Regions from separate parts of the Arthrobacter jiangjiafuii genome, predicted to be linked through region 1. Evidence: riboswitches for the same ligand, from Rfam matches in the RefSeq annotation. Region 1 holds a riboswitch; each other region holds the start of a gene.
What was found. Region 1 has a riboswitch for S-adenosylmethionine ahead of KKR91_RS07385 (MetQ/NlpA family ABC transporter substrate-binding protein). Riboswitches for the same ligand answer to the same signal wherever they lie in the genome.
Positions count from the first base shown of each region.

Region 1 (2,955 bases):
CGCAGGGTGCGAAGTTTCCGCTCCGGCACCCCGGAGACCTGCCGCCCGTCCACGGTGATGTCTCCGGAGGTACTGGATTCCAGCGCGTTGATCAGCCGGACGAGGGTGCTCTTGCCGGCGCCGGAATAGCCGATGATGCCGAAGATCTCCCCCGCCTCGATCTCCAGGTTGATGTCCCGCAGGGCGGTCACGGCGGGTTCGCCCTTGCGGGCCGGCGGATAGGTTTTAGACACGTTCTGCAGCGAGATGAGTGCCATGGCGGTTTCCTCCTAGCCCAGCGCTTCGATGTCCTTCTGGACCTTCGCCAGCGAGGTCTTCAGGTCCTGGACCGGAACCTTGAGGAACTCTGCCGTGTTTCCGGAGGCCTCCTGCACACCGTCCTCAACGGACTGTGTGTCCTGGTAGATCTCCACCAGCTTCACGTACGTCTCGTTGGTTTCCTCCCCGGCCCGTGCGGCGAAGATATTCACGTATGGGATGGCCGCCGGATCGGAGGGGTCGTCCTGGGCGATCGCGTCGGCGGCCTTCAGTCCGGCGTCTTCCACGAAGTCGTTGTTGACGATGGCGGCCGCGACGTCGGGCAGCGACGTCGGCGTGAGCGAGGCTTCCAGCGTGGTCACCTTGACCTTGGATTTGCCTTCGTCAATGTCCTCCAGCGTGGAGAACGGGCTGCCGCCGCCGTCCAGGGTGAGAAGGCCGGCGGACTGCAGCACCAGCAGGCCGCGGGCGAGGTTGCTCTCGTCGTTCGGCACGGCCACCGTGGCGCCCTCGGGAATGTCCTCCACGGAGTCGTACTGAGTGGAATACAGGCCCAGCGGATAGATCGCGGTGGAGCCGACCGGGGTCAGATCCTCTCCGCTGGAGACGTTGTAGCGGGCGAGATAGACGATGTGCTGGAACTGGTTCAGGTCCAGTTCACCTTCAGTCAGCGCCGGATTGGGCTGGGTGTACTCGGCGAAGTCCAGGATTTCGACGTCGATCCCCTCTGCCTTCGCTGCCTCGGTATAGGTGGCCCAGTACGGGTCGCTGGCGCCGACGACGCCGATCTTCACCGTGCCTTCGCCATCGTCTCCGGCGGCCGAGCTGCAGGCAGCCATCGACAGGGCGAGGAGCGGAACTGCGGTGATGCTGAGGATTCTCCTGCGGGTGTTCATGATGATGGTGTTCTCCTGTGACAGGACGCAGCGCAGCCTTCCGGGCAGCGTCTGGCGCCGTACTTGCCGCCAGGAGGTGTCCTGCCGGCCCAATCTTCACCTGGAGCACCCCGCTGCGGCGAGAGGGTTGCTGTCCAGCCGGCCAGGGCCGATGGCTGGAACTCTTGATTGCTGGTATCAGGCTAGGCGGGCCGGGGCAGGGCGCAAAAAACGACGTTCCGTGACGTAAGAGAGCGTCGGAGCGGGTCACATGCCGAAATGTTGCGTCACGGTGGCGGTAGGGACGCTGTTGCGCGTGTGGGAGGATCGGCTCGCTTGTCTTCTTGCAGTTCCCACCCGTCCGCGCATCCTCGTCCCCTGCGAAAGGCCCCCGTGCAGCATGAAACCAGTCCGTCAGCCGTGACCCTGATCCGTGCCGCGCAGCTCTCCGACACCGCGGAGTATGCGTACGCCGCAACGGCACCCGCGGGCAGCCGGCTGATCTTTCTCGCCGGATCCTGTCCGCTGGAAGCAGACGGCTCGACGGCGGCTGTGGGCGACTACGCCGGCCAGGCCGCGCAGTGCATGGCAAACCTCGCGGCGGCGCTGGCCGCTGCGGGCGCTTCACTGACGGATGTCATCAGCACCCGGGTGCTGGTGGCCACCACGTCCCAGGCGGACCTGGTCGCGGCGTGGGAGGTGGTGCGGGATGCCTTCGGCGACCACGATGCGCCGAGCACGCTGTTGGGTGTGACAGTTCTGGGCTACGACCACCAACTTGTCGAAATTGAAGCCGTTGCCGCCGTGCGTGAGTAGGCCGTAGCTCAGGAACCCGGATCAGCGGCGCGCTGCCCGAAGGTTCCCGCGGTTACGCGCTGATAGGACTCGGTGATGATGTCTTCAAGTACCCCGAGGTCAATTTTGCTCAGGTCTTTCAGGTAAAGACAGCCTGCGCCGGTGGTGTGGGCGCCGAGCCGGGCGAGTTGGGCGGTGTAGGCGCCCACGCCGTCGGGCAGGTACACCGTGGTCGCTGCCTTGCGCGGCGAGAAGCCTGCCGCGACGGCATCGCCCTCCCTGCCGCTGGCGTACTTGTAGTGGTAGCTGCCGAAACCAACGATGGTCGGCCCCCACATGGCGGGCTGCTCTCCGGTGATCCGGCTCATCAGGTCGACGAGGGTGTGTGCATCGCGCTTCCGCGGCGGCGAGGTCACGCCGTCGATGAAGTCGCTGACGCTGGCGGCGGTCGGTTCCATGCTGTGCCTCCTGGATTCGCGCTTTAACCTTTGCCTGACACCCGGCTGCTCCACAGCGCCACATGGACCTGCGTCCCGCGGCGCACCAGCCCGCGCGGCCCGCCCGCCGCCATCATCGCCTCGGTGGCCTCGGCGCTGCCGGCAAAGCGCAGCAGCGCATCCGCCGCCGCCGGGACCCGGCCGGGAAGCAGCGTGCTGGCCCACCACATGCCGGACACCGGAGTGCCCGGAAACCCCAGCTGGACCAGGCCTCCGGAGGCCAGATCGTGCCGGATCACGTGCGCGACGGCGAGCATCAGCCCTTCGCCGGCGCGCACCGCCGCCAGCGCTGCGGCTTCGCTGTCCAGCTGCACCAGCTCCGGAACCGCGGGCAGGTTCGCGAACCAGCGCTGTTCCTCCAACGGACCGCCCGCGGAGGGTCCGGAAAACCAGCGCTGCGTCAGTGCCTTCCCCGGCACCCGGGGCGGCGGCAGCGCGGCCAGCGGATGGTTGGCGGCCGCCACCAGGATCCGGCGGTAGCGCAGGAAGGGCAGCGCGTGCAGCGGGGTACTGCTGCGGGCCGGCCGGAT
Region 1 covers NZ_CP076022.1:1,569,850-1,572,804, reverse strand. The annotation lists gene KKR91_RS07390 (methionine ABC transporter ATP-binding protein) at 1-257, opposite strand, end outside; gene KKR91_RS07385 (MetQ/NlpA family ABC transporter substrate-binding protein) at 270-1,154, opposite strand; SAM riboswitch class IV at 1,209-1,324, opposite strand; gene KKR91_RS07380 (RidA family protein) at 1,527-1,949, shown strand; gene KKR91_RS07375 (DUF1801 domain-containing protein) at 1,958-2,386, opposite strand; gene KKR91_RS07370 (LysR family transcriptional regulator) at 2,410-2,955, opposite strand, start outside.

Region 2 (2,955 bases), 1.4 Mb from region 1:
ACGCAGCAGCGTGGACTTTCCGCAGCCGCTGGAGCCCAGGATGGCCAGTACCTCGCCGGGGGAAACCTCGAAGGTGATGTCACGCAGCACCCGGTGGGCGGCCTGGCCGGTGCCGAAGCTGCGGCTCAGCTGGGCGAAGGTGACGGGAAGGGCAGAGCCGGAGGGTGGACCCACAGTACTGGCGGGCGGTGGGGTGGCAGGCGTGCGCGAAGCCAAGGCAGTCATGTTAACTCTCCATCGGTCCTGGCAGTAGCACCCTACGGAAAGCACCTTGGGCCGGTTAGGGCCTCCTGCGGTGTTGTCCTCGTTATTGCCGTACCTCAAGGAGGAAATACGGCAACCAGGGTTGCTGCGGCTTCACTGATCCAGGTCTCTCAGCCGCTCGGGATGGTCAAGAGCCACTAAACGCGCCATTGAGGAAACGGGCAAGTCCTGCCCGTAATATTTCGACTCTCTGCGGAACTGCGTCCGGCGTGGGGCCCGGAGGTGTTGACCGGCACAGGGCTGGCTCCTAACCTGCCAAGTGGGGGAGCCGGCAGGGTCTTCCGACCGTCGTACATTCCCGGGAAGGGACAGCCATGGCCGACGCTGCGTCAGGGACGGTGCTATCCCCGGACGGCACCTCGATTGCATGGGAACGCAAGGGATCCGGACCGCCGCTGGTAATCGTTGATCCCGTGCTGATGGACCGCACCACATCAGTCTCCGCAGGCATCGCGAAACTGCTGGCGCGGAACCGGACGGTGTACACGTACGACAGGCGGGGCAAGGGCGAGAGCGGGGACAGCAGCGCGGAATATGAGCCGAGCCGCGAAATTGACGATCTGCTGGCCGTCATCGGGGTGGCCGGAGGAGCTGCGGATCTGTACGGGTTTTCCTCGGGTGCGGTGCTGGCGCTGATGACGGCTGCCGACTCCGCGGCCGTGAGCTCAGTGGTGGCCCTGGAGCCCCCGCTGTCCCGGGTAGTGGACCACGGCCCGGACATCCGGGGGGAGCTGGCGCAGCTGATAGCGGCCGGGGACCGTGACGAGGCCGTGCGCGTATTCCAGCGTTCCATCGGGGTACCGGAGGAGATGATCGCGGCGGCAGACGTGGGGGCCTTTGCCCCGGCGGCACATACGATCGCTTACGACCTGACCCTCAACGCTGACGCAGATCTGGAGAGCTTCGGCAGCATCCGGGTACCGGTGCTGGTGCTGGTCAGCGGCAGCAGCGATGCCCGGCTGCAGGAATGGGCGCGGGAAACCGCCGAGGCGCTGGCCGATGCCCGCCTCCAGGTGTTGGACGGCAGCTGGCACGGGGTCCAGGACGAGCCGCTTGCCGCGGCCATCAACCAGTTCCTGGCCTGAGGCAGCCGGTTCACAAAAGGTCACGTTCTTCCCCCACGGGCAGTTGGCGTGCCAATACTGGACCTGAAGGATCATGAGTCCCAACGCGAAGCTCTGGCTGGTTGGGCGGCAACCCTCTTCTCCGTAGCGGGGTGCCCCAGATGAGGATCCGGCCGTTCCGCGTCCGCGGACGGCAAGTACGGCGTTCCCCTGGGGCGTCCCGTTCCGAAAGGCTGTCCCATGCCCGAACAGATCCCTTCCCCGGCCGACTTGAGCATTTCCCCGGCAAAAGAGAGTGCCCGGCGCCAAATCCGCTTCAACGCCTTTGATATGAACTGCGTCGGGCACCAGTCTCCGGGCCTGTGGCGCCACCCGGAGGACCGTTCGGCCGACTACACGGACATCCGCTACTGGGCGGACCTGGCGAAAACCTGCGAAAAGGGCCTCTTTGACGGCATTTTCCTGGCCGACGTGCTCGGGACCTACGACGTGTACGGCGGATCCAACGAGGCCACGCTGCGGCAGGGCACGCAGGTTCCGGTGAACGATCCGCTGCTCCTGGTTTCCGCCATGGCCCTGGTCACCGAGCACCTCGGCTTCGGGGTGACCGCGGGGACCGCCTACGAACACCCCTATCCGTTTGCCCGCCGGCTCTCCACCCTGGACCACCTCACCAACGGGCGGGTCGGCTGGAACGTGGTCACCGGCTACCTGCCCTCCGCCGCGCGGAACCTGGGCGCCGAAGACCAGCTGGAGCACGACGAGCGCTACGACCACGCGGATGAATACCTTGAGGTCATCTACAAGCTCCTCGAAGGCTCCTGGGAGGACGGCGCCGTCGTCCGCGACAAACAGGCCGGCGTGTTCACCGATCCGGCCAAGGTTCACGACATCAACCACGAGGGCAAGTACTTCAAGGTCCCCGGCATCCACATCAGCGAACCCTCGCCGCAGCGCACCCCGGTGATCTTCCAGGCCGGGGCCTCTCCCCGCGGGATCGCCTTCGCCGCTGGCAACGCCGAGGCCGTGTTCGTGGGAGCGCCCACCAAGGCAAAGCTCAAGGCCATCGTCGCGAAAATCCGCGATGCCGCGGAGGGAGCGGGCAGGGACCGGCACTCCATCCGCATCTACACGCTGATGACCGTGATCACGGCCGCCACCCCCGAAGAGGCGGCCGCCAAGCACGAGGACTACCAGCAGTACACCAGCCACGAGGGCGCCCTGGCCCTGATGTCCGGCTGGATGGGCGTGGACCTGTCCACCTACAACCTGGACGAGCCGCTGGGCAACGTGAAGTCCAACGCCATCCAGTCCTCAGCCGCGAACTTCCAAAAGCCCAAGGACGACGGCGAACCCTGGACGGTGCGCGACATCGCCGACTCGGTGGGCATCGGCGGGCTCGGTCCCCGGATGGTCGGTTCGGGTGCGGAAATCGCCGAGGAAATGATCCGCTGGGTGGAGGAGACCGACGTCGACGGTTTCAACCTGGCCTACGCCATCACGCCGGGCACCTTTGAGGACATCGTGGAGTTTGTGGTGCCCGAACTGCAGAAGCGCGGCGCCTATAGAACCGAATACGCGCCTGGGACCCTGCGCAACAAGCTCTTCGACCGGGGTGACAGGCTGC
Region 2 covers NZ_CP076022.1:176,702-179,656, forward strand. The annotation lists gene KKR91_RS00905 (ABC transporter ATP-binding protein) at 1-225, opposite strand, end outside; gene KKR91_RS00910 (alpha/beta fold hydrolase) at 579-1,349, shown strand; SAM riboswitch class IV at 1,419-1,534, shown strand; gene KKR91_RS00915 (LLM class flavin-dependent oxidoreductase) at 1,569-2,955, shown strand, end outside.
Region 2: another riboswitch for S-adenosylmethionine. It lies ahead of KKR91_RS00915 (LLM class flavin-dependent oxidoreductase); the one in region 1 lies ahead of KKR91_RS07385 (MetQ/NlpA family ABC transporter substrate-binding protein).

Region 3 (2,955 bases), 250 kb from region 1:
CCCAGCAGACATGGAACCGGACCTGCTCCTGCGGGATCCCCCGCAGTGCGTAGTTCAGGGCGTCGATCCGGATCTGCGTGAAGCGCCGGTAGTCCTCGACGCTGGGTTCGGGATTGATCTGGTCCCAGTTCTCGGCGATCGAGGGGTCATCGATCTGAACCGTCAGCCCTGCGTCCGTGATGGCCTTGTATTCCTCACGCAGGACATCTGCCCAGGCGTAAATGAACTCCTCTTCGCTCTTGTAATAGTCGTTGCCGATCCGGCTGGCCGATCCCGGGGACAGCGCCGTGATGAAGCCGGTGGGCAGGTCGGCAGCCGCCAGCCCGGCCTTGAGGTTTGCGATGTCTGTAGCCAGGGCATCGTGGCCGGTGTAAGTGATGGGTCCGGTGGCCGTGGGAAAGGCCGTGGCATTGCGGCCCAGTTGGATCCCGCTTTCCGGATCGGAATAGGCAGCTGCAAATCGGGTCCAGTCGCGGCGGTCTGCAAAAGAGGTCAGCCGGATATTCCCGGCTTCGCTGCGAACGGGTCCGGTAGTGATGGGATTAAAGTCAGTCAGCTCCAGGCCCGCCGTGCGTTGGAAGCTGTAGGTCCACCATGCCCCGTAGTCCACCGGGCTGGACATGGCCTTGCCGTACTCCCCATCGCCGGGAATGGTAATGCCGAGGCTCTTTTGGCGCTGCACCAGGTCAATTACCGCGTCGGTCAGAAGCAGTTCAAACTCCGGGGTGCGTTCGAGGGTAAAACCATCGTCGGCGAAGGTCCGGGCTGCATTGGCGCTTATGAGTTCCGGTGTCCGGGGCAGCGAACCGGCATGGGTGGTGGAAATCTGGTCGAACGTCATGGTGTATTCCTTCCATCGGTCCTGCCATTAGCACCTTTCCGGAAGGAATGTCCGGGGGAAGCTGCAGCGTCACGGAGGCAGGTCTCTCAGCTGCTCTGGATGGGTAGTTGCGGGACGAAAAACCAGCATGCGCCCGTCGGCAGCAAAACTCCAGCGGCACGAAATATGAAGCCGGGGCGTCGAAATATGGCGAGGCAGGAGACGCGCATCTGGCGCAGACGCCCCCGCCAGGCGGGGTAAGAGTAAACCCGGAAGATCTCATACCGGTGGTCAGGCGCCCCCCTGCGCCCGGTACCAGTTGCCCGGATCCTTCCCGCTGTGCCAGGCAGGAAAGAAGGGCGGGGATTACTTTTGGGCGGAGCTGTACGCTTCGCGGATTTCCTGGCTGATCCGCCCCCGTGCGCTGGGCTGGAAGCCATTGGCTACCGCCCATTCACGGATTTTCCGGCTCTCGCCGCTGCGGGGAACCGTTTCCCGTTTCGCAGCACGGCCGGTTGAGCCGCCGCGCAAACGCCTGGCATTGGAGAGATACGGTTCCAGTCTCCCGCGGAGTTCCGCGGCATGGTCGGCCGTCAGATCGATTTCGTATTGTGCGCCGTCCAGCGCCAACTTCACAGTTTCCTGTGCGTCTTCACCGGTTAGGTCGTCAATCAGGAGAACTTGTCTTTTCTGAGCCACGGGGCTTTTTCCTCATTCATAGTATTTTGGACCACCCCCCAAAACAGTTTAGCGGAAGTGGGGCTGTGCAATAGAGCTGCACAGGCATTTCTCTTTCCCAATCCAAAGATGATTGGGCTCTGCCCCTGCTTCATCACTAGCTGCCTCGCAGCGCGGGGACCGCAGGAAGCATTTGCGCATAAGGGTACCCAACAATGCACGCTTTTCAATCGAACAGGGAGATTCCCTGCCTAGGCAGGACGAGAGGCGGTGCCGCCGTCGGGCGCTGCCAGCATGTGCGGAGCATTGGTGACCACCAGCCAGGCCGGCAGTACTGCCAGGCAGAGTACTGCCGTTACGCTCACGTCCCCCGTAATAAGGACCGCGATGAACAGGGCCATCCAGCCGTCGCGGGCCACTGCGAGGACTACGCCGAGCACGGCTGCCGACACGGCCAGGCTCACCGGCACGGAGGGTACGAAGGCCACCGCGGCAAGCCCCGCAGCCACGCCGACAAAGACGGCCGGGAAGATCCTGCCCCCGCGGAAGCCGGCCGCTGCGGCGATCACCAGGGCAACCAGCTTGACCGCCGCGAGGAACACCAGTGTCCAGGCCGATTCGCTGCCGCGCTGCGCCAGCAGCGCGGCGGATTCCTCCGCTCCCTTGAACAGGGTCAGCGGTCCGCCGATGACACCCAGCAGGCCAAGCAGCGCTCCGCCCAGCGTCGTGAAGAGCACCGGGTTGCCGAGCCGGTGGAACGTATGGTGAACCCGGGTGAAGACGCCAACGCCCAACAGGGCAAAGCCCGCCGCGAGCGGAGCAATGATGAATCCTGCCAGCACATCCCACCCGTCAGGGCTGCCCATGGCGGGCAGCCCGACGGTCAGCAGGGTTCCGCCCAGCAGGGTCATGGTCACCGCCCCCGCCCCGGCGGCGGCGAGCGGCAGGAAGAGCCTGTCGAACAGGGCTCCGCCGCCCGCCATTGAGCCGGCGAGTCCGGTGAAGAGCAGTGCTGCGGCGACGGGGGTCCCGAACAGCGCCCCCACAGTTCCGGCGACTGTCAGTCCCACGACCAGCTGTGCCGGAACGCGGGAGAACAGCCGGCCGATCAGCACTGTGAGGATGGCCGTGTTGATCGCGATGATCGGATTCTCCGGACCGAGGCTGACGCCGCCGGCCAGTCCGAGCACTGCTGCGGCCGCCACGCCAGGAACCGTGCCCAGTGGAAGGGCGGATCCACCGAGTTCCACCGCCGCCGAATCCGGGCCGGCGTGCCCGGGAACGAAGCGCACAATGAGCCCGACGGCGAGTCCCGTAAGGGTCAGGGTGCCGAAGATCCACCAGCCGCCGTCGGGATCTGCACCAACAGCATGCGGCAGGTTCTCCCAGATCAGGTGCTGCAGCAGGCGGCTGAGTTCATCCAGCGCGAAAAGCACCAGGGCGGAGACCACGCCGAT
Region 3 covers NZ_CP076022.1:1,817,380-1,820,334, reverse strand. The annotation lists gene KKR91_RS08625 (cobalamin-independent methionine synthase II family protein) at 1-841, opposite strand, end outside; SAM riboswitch class I at 851-947, opposite strand; gene KKR91_RS08620 (histone-like nucleoid-structuring protein Lsr2) at 1,187-1,519, opposite strand; gene KKR91_RS08615 (ion channel protein) at 1,750-2,955, opposite strand, start outside.
Region 3: another riboswitch for S-adenosylmethionine. It lies ahead of KKR91_RS08625 (cobalamin-independent methionine synthase II family protein); the one in region 1 lies ahead of KKR91_RS07385 (MetQ/NlpA family ABC transporter substrate-binding protein).

Region 4 (2,955 bases), 610 kb from region 1:
AAGACGTCAGGATCGGCCAATTGCAGTTGTTGCTGCCGCCGGCCGTGACCCGGTCTGAATCAGCGTCCAGAACCTCGATATCGTAGTCCCCGGGCTGGTTGCAGGTGAGGAAAACGCTGAAGCTGGTTCCCGGTTCCAACGCGGGCACATCGAAGGTGCTTCTCCCGGTGCCGGACTCCTCCAGCACGAGGCTCGCGTCGAGGGGGCGCCCCTGGGCCTGGGGCTGTTGCTGGAAGTAACTTTCCAGGCTGATGGGATCCTCCGCCCTGAACAATGCCAGCATGGCGGGGTCGTTAGGGGGCGGAGGCGTGGTGCTGCCCGGCGGCAGCTCCACCGTGACGCTGTTCCGGCCGGAGGCGCCGGCGGACGGGGACGGCGTGGCGGACTTCTCCGCCGTGGCTGGGGGCGTGGCCGGTTCGGTGGCAGCCGCCTCGGGATCCTCCTGTGCAGTGCATCCTGCCAGCACCAGGGCCAGTGCCGCTGCGGGAAGCAGAGCCATCCGCGTAAACGAAATATCCGGCACTTTGCCGGGCATTGCCTTATTTGATGGGCCGTGGACATTTCTGTTTCTGGTCATCTTCGCTACTTCCTCCCGAAGTAATCCGAAGAACGATAGTGGGACGGCAGCCGGATGTAAAGGATTGGTAACGGAGGGGGCATGCCGTAAACCCCTGGAAAACAATTCCGGCAGCGCCCAATTGCCTGTGCCCGTCAGGCAATTTCCTGCCGGTCAGGCGAATTCGGGGACACCCAGGCGGCGGAACGCGGAACCGTGAAAGACCAGTGGATCATGGGCGTCGTCGTGGGAGGCATGGCCGTGAACCCTCAGCAGCACCACCTGATGGTCACCGGCAGGAACTTCGTTTTCCACCGAGCACTCGAGCCAGAGCGCGGCGCGGTCAATGAAGAGGGACCCGGAGGCGTCGGTGTGCAGGTTCAGGCCGGCAAACCGGTCACCGGATTTCGACGCGATCTGCTTGCAGATTCCTTCGTGCTCAGAGCCGAGGACCGACACGCCGATGCGCTGGGCCCGCCGCAGCACCGGCCAGGTCCGGGAGGTCTGCTGCACAGCGAACATGACCAGCGGAGGGTCCATGGAAACCCCCACCGTGAACGATGAGGCAACAATTCCCTGCGGCTGGCCGTCAACCACCGCGCACAGGGCGGCAATTCCCGAGGGAAACCGTGAAAAGGCCCGGCGCAATGCAGCGGGTTGCAGGTCGGTACGAAGAGTCATGAGGGGGAAGATCCTTTGCCCTAAAGCGCGGCCGGAAGAAAAAACCCGGCACAAACGCGGTACTTGCCATGCCGGAGGATTTTCGCCGGACGGCCGAATCGTCACCTGGAGCACCCCGCTACAGCGAGAGGGTTGCCGTCCAACCGGCCAGGGCCTGTGGCTGGAACTCTTGATTCAGCTTCCAACGTAGAAGTGCAGGAGGCGGACTTGCAAACCCCTGCCTCACTTCGTAAAACTCGGCTTCATAAAACTCCCGGTGCCGAAGGGATACAGTTTCAGCATGAAACAGCGGTGGTTTAAGCAGGTGGACGTCTTCGGCAACGAACCGTATTTGGGCAATCCCCTCGCGGTGGTGCTTGAAGCGGAGGGCCTGACAGATGCAGAGATGGAATCCTTCGCGAGATGGACCAATCTCTCGGAGACGACGTTCGTCCTGCCTCCGACCACGGACGGAGCCGACTACAGGGTTCGGATTTTCACCCCCGGAGGAGAGATCCCGTTTGCCGGGCATCCCACTCTGGGAACGTGCCACGCGTGGCTGGAGGCCGGGAACAAGCGCCGCTACCCCGACGTCGTCGTCCAGGAATGCGGAATCGGGCTGGTCACGCTGCATGCCAATGCCGGAATCGCCGCCTTCGCCGCTCCGCCGCTGCTGCGCTCGGGACCGCTGGAAGACGAGGTCCTGGACCAGGCGCTGCGCGCCCTGAACCTGGACCGCACCGAAATTCTTGCCTCCAACTGGATCGACAACGGTCCGGGGTGGCTTGGACTCCTGCTGCGCGACGCCGACGCCGTGCTGGCGCTGAAACCCGACCCCACGATCATGGGCAATCTGCGGGTGGGCGTTATCGGCGCCCAGCCGCAGGACGCCGAAACGGACTTCGAGGTCCGTGCCTTCGTGCCCGGCCTGGGCATCACCGAAGATCCCGTAACGGGAAGCCTCAACGCCGGCCTGGCCCAATGGCTGATCGGAGCCTCACTCGCACCCGAACGCTACGTCGTCACGCAGGGCACAGCCGTGCGGCGTTCCGGGCGTGTCCGCGTCTTCACGCGCGACGGGAAGATCTGGATCGGCGGGTCCACCGTGACCTCCATCGACGGCACCGTCACCCTCTAGCCGCCATGTTCAACCTGCACTCGCTGCGGCTTCCGGTGATCGGGGCGCCCATGGCCGGCGGCGCATCCACGCCGCAGCTTGCCGCTGCCGTGAGCAACGCGGGAGGGCTCGGCTTCCTGGCTGCCGGTTATAAGAGCGCTGCCGCGGTGGCTGAGCAAACCGCCCGGACCCGCAGCCTGACCGGCGGACCCTTCGGCGTGAACCTGTTTGTACCGGATGCCGCCAACACCTACGCCGCCACATCCGAAGAACACCAGGCCGGGAAGCTGGCCGCAGCCCTGGCCTACCGGGATGTCCTGGCCGCCGGCGCCGGAGCGGAACCGGGCTTCCCGGACCCGGAGGACGACGACGGCTGGGCGGCCAAACTCGACCTGGTCCTGCGCGAACGCATCCCCGTGGTCTCCTTTACCTTCGGCCTGCCGGAGAAGGCCGTCCTGGCGGCATTGGCCGGCCGCGGAATCTGCACGGTCCTCACGGTCACCGACGCAGACGAGGCCCGGGCGGCAGCCGGCGCCGGAGCGTCGGCCCTCTGCGTTCAGGGGCCCGAGGCCGGAGGGCATCGCGGAACACTGCAGAGCGCCAAAGCACCCGCCGCCGCCTC
Region 4 covers NZ_CP076022.1:2,178,722-2,181,676, reverse strand. The annotation lists gene KKR91_RS10265 (hypothetical protein) at 1-499, opposite strand, end outside; gene KKR91_RS10260 (flavin reductase family protein) at 731-1,237, opposite strand; SAM riboswitch class IV at 1,292-1,412, opposite strand; gene KKR91_RS10255 (PhzF family phenazine biosynthesis protein) at 1,518-2,354, shown strand; gene KKR91_RS10250 (nitronate monooxygenase) at 2,360-2,955, shown strand, end outside.
Region 4: another riboswitch for S-adenosylmethionine. It lies ahead of KKR91_RS10260 (flavin reductase family protein); the one in region 1 lies ahead of KKR91_RS07385 (MetQ/NlpA family ABC transporter substrate-binding protein).